Regions from separate parts of the Bacillus sp. NP247 genome, predicted to be linked through region 1. Evidence: riboswitches for the same ligand, from Rfam matches in the RefSeq annotation. Region 1 holds a riboswitch; the other holds the start of a gene.

Region 1 (6,101 bases):
TCCTTATATAGGAGAGCATGAAGAAATAAAAGGTTTATATGCTTGTACGGGCCATTATCGAAACGGCATTTTATTAAGTCCTGTTTCAGGTCAGTATATGGCTGATTTAATAGAAGGAAAGCAGAAGAATCACTTGCTAGATTCATTGCTTTCTAAAACGGTTTAGAAAGGGGATGGAAGTTTGAATTTAAAAATTAATGGTAACCAAGTTGAAGTACCAGAGAGTGTAAAAACAGTAGCTGGGTTACTTACACATTTAGAGTTAGATAACAGGATTGTTGTAGTAGAACGTAATAAAGATATTTTACAAAAAGATGATCATAACGATACATCTGTTTTTGATGGAGACCAAATTGAGATTGTAACTTTCGTAGGAGGCGGTTGATTATGTTAAACATTGGGCCATTTTCATTTCATTCTAGACTTTTATTAGGAACAGGGAAATTCTCTGATTTTGATGTGCAACAAAAGGCAATTGATGTTTCAGAAGCTGAAATTTTAACATTTGCAGTACGTCGTATGGATATATTTGATGCAAAGCAACCTAATTTATTAGAGAAACTTGATGTGAAAAAATATACGTTATTACCAAATACAGCAGGAGCAAAAAATGCTGAAGAAGCTGTTCGAATTGCGAAATTAGCAAAAGCTTCAGGGCTTTGTGACATGATAAAAGTAGAAGTTATTGGGGATGATAGAACGTTACTACCTGATCCAGTGGAAACATTAAAGGCATCTGAAATGTTACTGGAAGAAGGATTTATCGTTCTTCCATACACATCTGATGATGTTGTATTAGCTCGTAAATTACAAGAACTTGGCGTACACGCGATTATGCCAGGAGCATCACCAATTGGTTCAGGGCTCGGTATTGTAAATCCATTAAACTTAAGCTTCATTATTGAACAAGCGACAGTACCAGTTATCGTTGATGCCGGTATTGGTAGCCCAGCTGATGCGGCATTTGCAATGGAATTAGGAGCAGATGGCGTGTTATTAAATACAGCAGTATCTGGTGCGAAAGATCCTATTAAAATGGCATCCGCGATGAAATTAGGTATTGAAGCAGGCCGATTAGGCTTTGAAGCGGGTCGTATTGCGCGCAAGCGCTGCGCGACAGCAAGTAGTCCTTTAGAAGGAATGAGTGTAGTTGAATAATCGATATTCTCGCCAAGAGCTATTTTCTCCAATTGGGGAAGAAGGGCAACAAAAGATAAGGGCAAAGCATGTACTTATTATCGGTGCAGGCGCATTAGGTAGTGCAAACGCAGAGATGTTTGTAAGAGCAGGCGTTGGTAAGGTGACAATTGTTGACCGCGATTATGTAGATTGGAGTAATTTACAAAGGCAGCAATTGTATGCAGAGTGTGATGTAGAGAATAACCTTCCGAAGGCTGTAGCGGCAAAGAAGCGTCTAGAAGAGATCAATAGTGAAGTAAGAGTAGAAGCTCTCGTTCAAGATGTAACAGCTGAGGAATTAGAAGAACTTGTTACAAACGTTGATGTAATTATTGATGCAACCGATAATTTCGAAACGCGTTTCATTGTGAACGATATATCGCAAAAATATTCTATTCCATGGGTTTACGGGGCATGTGTAGGAAGTTACGGCCTTTCTTACACAATTCTTCCTAGTAAAACGCCATGTTTATCATGTTTATTACAATCGATTCCGCTTGGCGGAGCGACATGTGATACAGCGGGGATTATATCACCTGCTGTATCTCTTGTCGTTTCTCATCAAGTAACGGAAACACTTAAACTGTTAGTAGAAGATTATGAATCGCTTCGAGATGGACTTGTATCATTTGATGTATGGAAAAATGAATATTCATGTATGAACGTGCAAAAACTTCGTAAACATAATTGTCCATCGTGCGGTGAGAATGCGTTATATCCATATTTAAATAAAGAAAACACATCGAAAACAGCAGTTTTATGCGGGAGAAATACAGTTCAAATTAGACCACCGTATAAAGAGGAAATGAATTTTGAACAATATAAAAAACTGCTGAATGACCGTGTGAATGATTTGAATGTAAATCCATACTTACTATCGTTTTCAGTTGAAGGAAAGAGATTAGTTGCCTTTAAAGATGGCCGTGTACTTGTACATGGAACGAAAGATATAAGCGAAGCAAAGACGATTTATCATCGCTATTTTGGATAGAAAAGGATGAGTGGGATGAAAGTAAATAAAGCTTTAACAATCGCAGGATCTGATAGCGGAGGCGGTGCTGGAATTCAAGCAGATTTAAAAACATTCCAAGAGCTTGGTGTGTATGGAATGACGGCTATTACAGCAATTACTGCGCAAAATACGCTTGGCGTTCAAGGGGTATATCCTGTTTCTTTAGAAGGAATTACAGAACAGCTGAATTCAATTGGTACGGATTTAACGCCAGATGCTGTGAAACTAGGAATGCTATTTAGCAGTGAAATTATTCAAATTGTTGCAGAACATATTAAGAAATTTGGCTGGAATAATATTGTGCTAGATCCTGTTATGATTGCTAAGGGCGGGGCATCATTATTACAGCAAGAAGCAGTGCAAGCATTAAAAGAATATTTATTGCCACTAGCAACGGTTGTAACACCGAATGTTCCGGAAGCAGAAGTGTTAACTGGGATGGAGATTCATAATATAGAAGATAGTAAAAAAGCTGCAGAAGTGTTGCACGAATTAGGTGCTAAATATGTGCTTATGAAGGGCGGACATGCAGAATATCAAGGGAATGAAGTAATTGATTTACTCTTTGATGGAGAAGAGTTTATTGAATTTAGAAGTGAACGAATTCCTTCGAAGCAAACGCACGGAAGTGGCTGCACATTTGCTTCAGCAGTTACAGCTGGACTTGCAAAAGGATACTCAATTGAAGAGGCAGTTCAAGAGGCAAAACGATTTATTAGTATAGCAATTGAAGAGCCATTGAATATTGGTAGTGGCCATGGACCGACGAATCATTTTGCTTATAAGATGAATAATACACGTGTATAAAGACATGAGAAGCCAGTTTGTTAACTGGCTTTTTTTATGTTTACTTTTTCAAAATACAGGAGTAATATATCAGCCAGAATACATTTTTTGTAATACGCTGAGTCCAATTGTATGGAGCGGAGGAACCAATTTGTGCGTCGTCACTAGGGGTGAATCTTTCAATGTTGAAAGTAGGGCTACTCTCAAAGTCCGAATCCGACAGCTAACTTCGTAAGCGTCTTGAGAGAGGACGGTGCCATGATGGATACATCACTTCGTCGGTCTGATTAGTATAGGAGAATATCAATCTATGTTTGAGTTCTTTTATGCTAAGGAGGATGAGGTATATGGAATTAACGCTTATTTGCGTTGGAGAAGAAAATAAGGTAAAGAGTTTAAGAGAGCTAGTAGCATTTCAGCAGGAGCTAATTATTTTTACAGCAAATGAAGAGATAGCAGCTGAAGTTAGAAATTGTGGATTTGATTCGACTTATAGCTGTAATAAGGAGCAGGATTTTACTAGTATTTGTGAGCGGATTAAGAAAGTAATTTTATTAGGAGATGAGCTTCCGATAGTTAGCTTCTTCACAGAACGCATTCGTTTTTCTTTTCAAGCGCCTATTACTGTTGTTACAAAAAATAAAAGATATCCAGCGCGGCTCTATGAAACAATTGGAGCAAAATTTGTTGTGTTTACGAACTGTGATAATATTTCTTTTTTATTTTTTGAATAGAGCGGGGGAAGAAATGATGAAGGTACTACTATTTGGAGATGTAGCAGATCGTTGGGCGGTATCGATCGAGAGGGTTCAAGAATTGGCACAGATTGATCCTATTTTTCCAAGGCCATATATTTTATTACCATCAAAAGATGCTTTGTATTTAGAGGCGGATATTATCGAATATGAGGAATTGCATGTAGAATTAGCACAGGTTTATATTCGTGGAAGAAATTTACGTGCATTTCTACGAGGAGAATAAAGGTTGAATGAAAAAAGAGCGAATGCTGGGTGCAACAAGCTATGCACTTCATGTAATTTGCTCTTTTTATTTCATATTTAAAAGATCATTTTTATGAAACAGAAAGAAAAGACAAGAAAATAGATGAAATTATATGAATAATACGTAATGTAAGCGTTTAAACGGCGGAATATTTTCTTATTTTAAGTAATTTGCCTCTTTACAAGTTAAATATAGAGGAGTATATTTACTCTCATAAATCATTCATGAAATTTCCAAAAAAAACCTAAAATCGCTGAGTTCCAGAAATGGAGCGGGGGAACCAATTTTGTGCATCGTCACTTGGGGTGAATCTTTCAGTTTTGAAAGTAGGGCTACTCTTTAGGCCCGAATCCGACAGCTAACCTCGTAAGCGTTTAGAGAGGAGGTTTACTTTGTGTTGTTCACTTCGAACACTAAGTAGAGCTTAGTGTTCTTTTTTTGATGAATAAATGTCAAATTTTAACAAAAAGTGAGGGGTAGTTATGTTAGATGTTGTAATGATCGGGATTTTTGTTGGGTTAGTCGCATCGATGGTAAGTCTTGCAAGTTGGTCAGATAAAGTTGTGAAAGAAGGGAAGCAATCATGATGATTGCCTTATCGGTTATTGTTGCAGCGATTACGGTGTACTTAGTATACGCATTATTAAATCCAGAAAAGTTTTAATTAGGGGGAATCATTCATTATGATTTGGGTTGCAGTCGTTATTACAATGCTCTTGTTTATTCTAGTAGCAAAGCCAATGGGGATTTATTTAGAGAAAGCTTTTCAAGGTAGCAAGAAGCTAGATAAAGTATTCGGGCCTTTTGAAAAACTTATTTTTAAAATTACGGGTGTAAAAGCATACAATCAAACGTGGAAGCAATACGCATTATCATTAGTATTGTTAAACGGGTTTATGATTGTCGTTGTTTATTTCATTTTCAGATTACAAGGTGTGCTGCCGCTAAATCCAGCGCATATTGCAGGGATGGAGCCTACGCTCGCTTTTAATACAGCAATTAGTTTTATGGCTGATACAAATTTGCAGCATTATAGCGGTGAAAATGGTTTATCTTATTTATCACAATTAATCGCCATTACGTTTTTAATGTTTGCAGCACCAGCAACGACTTTAGCGATTGTTATGGCATTTATAAGAGGGCTTGCTGGAAAAGAACTTGGTAACTTTTTCGTTGATTTTACGAGAGCGTTAACGAGAGTGTTTCTTCCTATCGCATTTATTGCAGCATTAGTCTTTGTCGCACTTGGTGTACCACAAACGTTAGACGGGGCAGTTACAGCACATACGATTGAAGGTGCAAAGCAAAGTATATTGCGTGGACCAGTTGCATCATTCGTTTCAATTAAGGAACTTGGGAATAATGGTGGTGGTTTCTTCGGAGCAAACTCAGCACATCCATTTGAAAACCCAGGACAAATTAGTAATATTTTGCAAATGATGCTTATGATGTTATTACCAACAGCACTTCCATTTACGTACGGAAGAATGGTAGGAAATAAAAAGCAAGGCCGTATCCTTTTTGTATCACTGTTCATGGTCTTTTTACTAGGATTTATAACGATTACGACATCCGAATTACATGGAAATCCAGTATTGAACCAAACGGGTATCCAGCATGTGCAAGGAAGCACAGAAGGAAAAGAAGTACGATTCGGAACCGTATTTTCTTCACTTTACGCGACAGTAACGACAGCTGCTGAAACAGGAGCGGTTGATACGATGCATGATACGTTAACACCAATTGGCGGTTTAGTTCCACTCGTAAATATGATGTTGAATACAGTATATGGCGGCGTTGGAGCAGGCTTTATCAATATTATCATGTATGCAATTATTGCAGTCTTTATATCAGGATTAATGGTCGGACGGACGCCAGAGTTTTTAGGTAAAAAGATTGAAGGTAAGGAAATGAAATTAATTGCGGTAACGATATTATTCCATCCGTTGCTTATTTTAGGATTTTCAGCATTAGCTCTTTCAACAAGTTTAGGAACAGATGCCATTTCTCATTCAGGTTTCCACGGTTTAACGCAAGTTGTATATGAATACACATCGTCAGCTGCGAATAACGGGTCTGGATTTGAAGGTTTAGGGGATAATACGCCGTTTTGGAATATTAC
Region 2 (6,101 bases), 1.0 Mb from region 1:
CAAAAGAAATGACTGGGAAATATTTAGAACCAACAGAATTCTATGAGGCAATGAAACAAGAAAATACAGTTATCATTGATGCACGAAATGATTATGAGTTTGATTTAGGACACTTTAAAGGTGCGATCAAACCAGATATTGAATCATTCCGTGAATTACCAGATTGGATTAGAGAAAACAAAGAAACACTTGAAGGTAAAAAGATTTTAACGTACTGTACAGGTGGAATTCGCTGTGAGAAATTCTCTGGTTGGTTAGTTCGAGAAGGCCATGAAGATGTAAGTCAGCTTCACGGCGGAATTGTAACGTACGGAAAAGACCCAGAGGTACAGGGTGAACTTTGGGATGGTCAATGTTACGTATTTGATGAGCGTATCGCTGTACCAGTAAACCAAAAAGAACATGTTATCGTTGGTAAAGATCATTTTACAGGCGAACCTTGTGAGCGCTATGTAAACTGTGCAAATCCAGAATGTAACAAGAAAATTTTATGTTCTGAAGAAAGTGAAGCAAAACATTTACGTGCATGTTCTCATGAATGTCGTGTACACCCACGTAATCGTTATATAGTGCAACACGAATTAACAGAAGAGCAAGTAGCTGCTGCATTAGAAAAAATCGAAGCAGGAAAGTAAGCATAATAGAAAACAGATGGTAGCTTCGTGCTGCCATCTGTTTTTTATTTACTTTGTACCATCCTTCTCTTTCACAGCAGACAAAACAGTTTGTTTTACCCATGCTTTTCGATTTTTATGTTGTATAGCCCATTGGTATAAACCTTGCACACCTAAAATAAGTGAAATGACTATGCCACTAACTGCAATTAAAAGAGCAAAATATTCAAGGGGTGAAGATATATGAGTGGCATCGGTATTTCTTAAAAGGTCAATCATAGTAAACCCTAACATTTGGCCCATTACAGAGTAGAGCGTTAAAATTAATAATAAAAGGCTATCTTTTTTAGAAGCAACATTTTCTTGATATTTAAACAAACTATCAAGATTTTGCTTGGCATTCGTATATAGTATTTCAATGTTAAAAAGTTTTCTTAAGCGGAAGAAAATATCTTCACTTTGTGATTGAGATACTAATTCTAAAGAAAAATAATTAGCTGTAAACGAATTGATAGAGTAAATTAACTTCTCTATCTCATTTGTATCTTGTTCAATATTTAGTTCAGCATAAGCGTTTGCCATTTTTAATAAAACAATTTTATGAAATAGGTTTAATAATAAAGCGTAATAAAACTCCCCATACATTTGACTAGCAAGTTTAGCTATTTTACTCTCATCTTCGTTTGTTACACATGTAAAAATATGTTCTTCCATTATGAAATAACGATTAGGAGCCCACCTTTGATAAGAATGTTTTGTTAAATAATCGTGAATATAAGGAACATTATTTGCGCTAATATACGGCTTACCATCGTCTGTTAATCCGGAAAGACTGGAAGCTCGATATACATCAACTACATGAAGGTCTGACTCTTTGCTTATGGATAATAAAGTTTGTACATACATTCGTTGATCTTCAAAGAATGGAAATGTTTGAAAGTAAGAACTCCGCAATCTCTTTTTCTCAAAGAAGTCTGTTAAGCCATGAAATAAATCGCCGAATATAAGTTTTTCTACTTGTGAATATTTTTTTCCATCACATTCAATACAAATAGTCTCAGTTGTATCATTTCTAGTTTCAAGTACACGGAATCGAGAAGCGAATTCGATTGCTTCTGATAATGTCATGTTTGGAGCGGTTTTGACTTCTGTTCGAATTGTTAAGAAGCCAAGCTCAAAAGGACAAAGTGTTACATCAATAGAATGTATCTTAAATGGAACGGAAATAAGATTTGTTGTTAAATGTCCATTTAAATTAAGGTCTTTAGAATAGCGCTGTAATCCTTTTTGATGTTCTGAATGAGGAAAGAGAATTTTATTTGTAAATGAAAGATAATATGCTTCCATATTTCGATGTGAAACTTGAAACTTCCCGTAATATGTATTTTCATCTGCAAGATGATCGAGCCGGAAAGGATGAAAATCATTTTTTTGTAAGAAAGGGAACATATTTTGTTCATATCCAGTTTTAAACGAAAACGGGAATATAAATTGAAATATAGCTGTTGTTACATCTTTTTCTTCGATTGTTTGTATTGCCTCCATTTACATTGTTTCCTTTCCATATAAGCTATAGAAACAACATGCCCAATTTACCTTGAAAATAACCTCTCGTTTTCACTAGATTAAGAATGAAAATTCAGCTTATTTAATAGGAGACATGTATAATATTATGTATACTAAAACTAGTGTGATTGTTTTATGAAAAGGGGGATGTTGTATGCGCATTTTAGTATTAGGAGCTGGTGGCGTCGGTGGATTTTTTGGTGGCCGATTAGTAGAAAAGGGAGAAGATGTTACATTTCTCGTTCGCAGCAAAAGAAAACAGCAATTAGAGGAAAAAGGACTTGTTATTCGTAGTGTTAATGGAGATTTTTCATTTCAACCGAAATTGATAACGAAAGAAGATAGAACTTCTCCATTTGATGTGATTTTATTTTCAACAAAGGCGTATCATTTAAATGAGGCAATCATAGATTTGAAGCCTTTCGTAGGAGAAAATACTGTAATAATCCCGCTGTTAAATGGTATCGCTCATTTATCACTATTACAAAAGGAATTCGGCGGGGAAAAAGTAATGGGCGGTTTATGCTTTATTGAGACGACGTTAAACGATCAAGGAGAAATTGTACAAACTAGTGCTGCAAACAGACTTGTATTTGGAGAAATTAAGCTTCAAGATTCAGAGAGAATAAAACGTATTTCTAAAGCATTTGCAGATACGAAAGCTAGTTTTGTTTTCAGTGAAAATATTACGCAAGATATGTGGCATAAATATTTATTTATTACTGTCATGTCAGGCGTTACAACATTAATGCGTGCACCAATAGGACCAATTCGTGAAAGTGAAGGTGGACGTGAATTTACCCGAAATTTATTTGAGGAATCTGTGCAAATTATGAGGGCATTAGGAGCTCCAGTTAAAGATAATATTGTTGAGGAACATATGAAAACAATTGATAAAATTTCTTATGATATGAAGTCCTCGATGCAGCGTGATATGGAAAAAGGTTCGTTTATTGAAGGGAAGCATTTGCAAGGATACTTACTGGATTTAGCAGAGCAAATTTCTTTAGAAGTACCATTACTAGGAGCGGTATATCAAAATCTGAAGGTGTATGAAGAAATGACATTTAACAAATCCGTAATGGAATTAGATGTATGAAATAATAAAAAAGATAGCAATATATAAGTGTATTGCTATCTTTTTTATTTGAGTATGACAAATTATTTGTTTCTTTTAATTCTTTTTGTCAAATTTACTTCCTGTTCACGTTTACCATATAACTGATTAATTTCATTTGCTACTGCATCTAAATATGAGTCAGAAAAAAGCGGTTTCTTCTTTTTAGACATACGGGTCTCCTTTAAGGTTTTTTTAGTATTCATTATGTATATTTATCGGCGGATTATGCGCAATCATTTTAAATTTTTTATTTTTAAAAATTTTTGTTTACATTTTGAAAATAAAGGAGTATTATAATCCACAGTTTCAATTTTCTAAATCGCTTAAACCGCATGGTGCGGGGGACCCGTTTAATGAATTAGTGCATAATTCAATGGGGTGAATCCTTGAAAAAGGTAGGGCTACTCAAAGGCCCGAATCCGACAGCTAACCTCGTAAGCGTTATATTGAGAAGGAAGGTGGAGCTTGTGCGACAAAAAAAATAATGTCTACAAGTCTATTTCGTTATGGCTTGTAGACATTTTTTGTTTTCTGAAGAAATAGTTTATCCGCTGTAATTAGCAGAAAAATTCGTGCAAAATTATTGGAGAGTGGACAGCGTTGGTTTCATCTATCAAAAGGTTTTTAATTGGAAGGCCGTTAAAATCAACTGAGTTAGGAGAGCAAAAGCTTAATAAAACGAAGGCGCTAGCAATTTTATCTTCTGACGCATTGTCATCGGTTGCATACGGACCAGAGCAAATTTTAATTGCACTAGCAGGCCTTGGAGCGGTAGCTTATTGGTATTCTATTCCGATCGCTGTTGGGGTATTAGTATTATTGACAGCTCTTATTTTATCTTATCGACAAATTATTTTTGCTTATCCGCATGGCGGGGGTGCATACGTAGTATCAAAAGAAAATTTAGGGATGAATCCGGGATTAATAGCTGGAGGATCTTTATTAGTCGATTATATTTTAACGGTTGCAGTAAGTGTATCTGCAGGTACAGATGCGCTCACATCAGCTTTCCCTAGCTTACATGCACATAATGTAATCATTGCGATTATATTTGTCATATTGATTACCATCTTAAATTTAAGAGGCGTAACGGAATCAGCTTCCGTTTTAGCATATCCGGTTTATTTATTCGTTGTAGCATTATTTATATTAATTGGTGTAGGAATATATAATATTTTGACTGGTCACGTTTCACCCACGCTACATTCGCCAATTGGAACACCAGTTGCGGGAATTAGTTTATTTCTACTGTTAAGAGCGTTTGCATCAGGTAGCTCTGCATTAACGGGTGTTGAGGCGATATCTAACGCAATTCCAAACTTTAAAGATCCTGCACCTAATAATGCAGCAAAAACATTGCTTGCAATGGGTGCACTACTTGCGGTTTTATTTTCAGGAATTGTTTTTTTAGCTTATTATTACGGAATTACTCCAAGTAAAGAAGTAACAGTTGTTTCACAAATTGCTGAACAAACATTTGGACGTAATTTCATGTACTATTTCATACAAGGTACAACAGCTTTAATATTAATTCTTGCTGCTAACACTGGTTATTCTGCATTTCCGCTATTAGCAGTTAACCTTGCAAAAGATAAGTTTATACCGAGAATGTTTACGATTAGAGGAGACCGCCTAGGTTATTCAAACGGTATTATTATACTTGGGATTTCTTCGATTATTTTAATTGTAGCTTTTCAGGGAAAAACAGAACACTTGATTCCGCTATATGCGGTAGGGGTATTTATTCCGTTTACACTTTCTCAAACTGGAATGGTATTAAAATGGCTTCGTGAAAAACCTGAAGGATGGGCTTTGAGATTAACGGTTAATTTAATTGGTGCAGTCATTAGTTTTATCGTAATGAGCATGTTCTTTTTAACTAAATTTGCACAAGTTTGGTCGATCCTTATTTTCTTACCTGCTATTATCTTCTTGTTCCATCGAATTAAGAAACATTATGATGCAGTGGGCGATCAATTAAGTTTAAAAACTTGTGAACGGATTGTTCCGATAGAGGGGAATGTAATTGTCGTTCCTGTAGCTGGTATGACTCATGTAGTAGAAAATTCATTGAACTATGCTAAAGCTCTTTCAGCAGATCAAGTTATCGCTGTATATGTTGCTTTTGACAGAGAAGAGGAAAAGAAATTTGAAGAGAAATGGGAGAAGTGGCAACCTGAAGTAAGGCTTGTTACATTACATTCTCATTATAGAAGTATTATTCAGCCGCTAACAAAGTTTATTGATACAGTGCAATATAAAGCGAGTGAATCAAATTACCGAGTTACGGTCGTTATACCACAGTTTATTCCGAAAAAAGGCTGGCATAACATTCTTCATAATCAGTCTAGTTTACTCATTCGTGCGTATTTACTCTATAAAAGAAATGTTGTTATTACGACAGTACCGTATCATTTGAAAAAGTAAGGAAATTTTTTAAGGATAACTTCACGAAAGTGAAGTTATCCTTTTTGTGTATATGCTATGCATAATTGCATATGGATCTAAAAAGTATATTGGTATAATTTTAATGATTATGAATATGTAGTGTTTTCTGTTGTGGTATATAGATAGTTTAATCGAGAAAGTGAATTGAATTTTATTTTGGGATAAGGACATGAGAGCTTGAAAATAAAGGGAATTAAAATACTTCTTTACGTTATATAAATAGCTGTGTTTAAATGACCTTACAGTACAAAACTTACATGAAAACAAAACGAAATTTCATACTTTCATACGTTAATTAGTTTAAAATGAATAATATTTTCATGTAATATATTCACTGTGTGAATGTGGAACTC

Evidence for each region. Region 1 has a riboswitch for cyclic di-AMP ahead of KPL75_RS17930 (hypothetical protein). Riboswitches for the same ligand answer to the same signal wherever they lie in the genome.
Region 2: it holds a riboswitch for cyclic di-AMP, as region 1 does, so the genes downstream of both, KPL75_RS23300 (APC family permease) here and KPL75_RS17930 (hypothetical protein) in region 1, are expected to answer to the same signal.

What each region holds. Positions count from the first base shown of each region.
Region 1 covers NZ_CP076653.1:3,428,750-3,434,850, forward strand. Annotated here, with positions in the region: gene thiO (glycine oxidase ThiO) at 1-166, shown strand, start outside; gene thiS (sulfur carrier protein ThiS) at 182-385, shown strand; gene thiG (thiazole synthase) at 388-1,158, shown strand; gene KPL75_RS17920 (thiazole biosynthesis adenylyltransferase ThiF) at 1,151-2,170, shown strand; gene thiD (bifunctional hydroxymethylpyrimidine kinase/phosphomethylpyrimidine kinase) at 2,177-2,998, shown strand; cyclic di-AMP (ydaO/yuaA leader) riboswitch at 3,084-3,231, shown strand; gene KPL75_RS17930 (hypothetical protein) at 3,325-3,711, shown strand; gene KPL75_RS17935 (hypothetical protein) at 3,725-3,958, shown strand; cyclic di-AMP (ydaO/yuaA leader) riboswitch at 4,221-4,366, shown strand; gene KPL75_RS17940 (SipW-dependent-type signal peptide-containing protein) at 4,462-4,566, shown strand; gene kdpF (K(+)-transporting ATPase subunit F) at 4,563-4,643, shown strand; gene kdpA (potassium-transporting ATPase subunit KdpA) at 4,663-6,101, shown strand, end outside.
Region 2 covers NZ_CP076653.1:4,463,174-4,469,274, forward strand. Annotated here, with positions in the region: gene KPL75_RS23285 (oxygen-dependent tRNA uridine(34) hydroxylase TrhO) at 1-635, shown strand, start outside; gene KPL75_RS23290 (hypothetical protein) at 684-2,159, opposite strand; gene panE (2-dehydropantoate 2-reductase) at 2,335-3,279, shown strand; gene KPL75_RS27530 (hypothetical protein) at 3,342-3,470, opposite strand; cyclic di-AMP (ydaO/yuaA leader) riboswitch at 3,611-3,756, shown strand; gene KPL75_RS23300 (APC family permease) at 3,901-5,727, shown strand.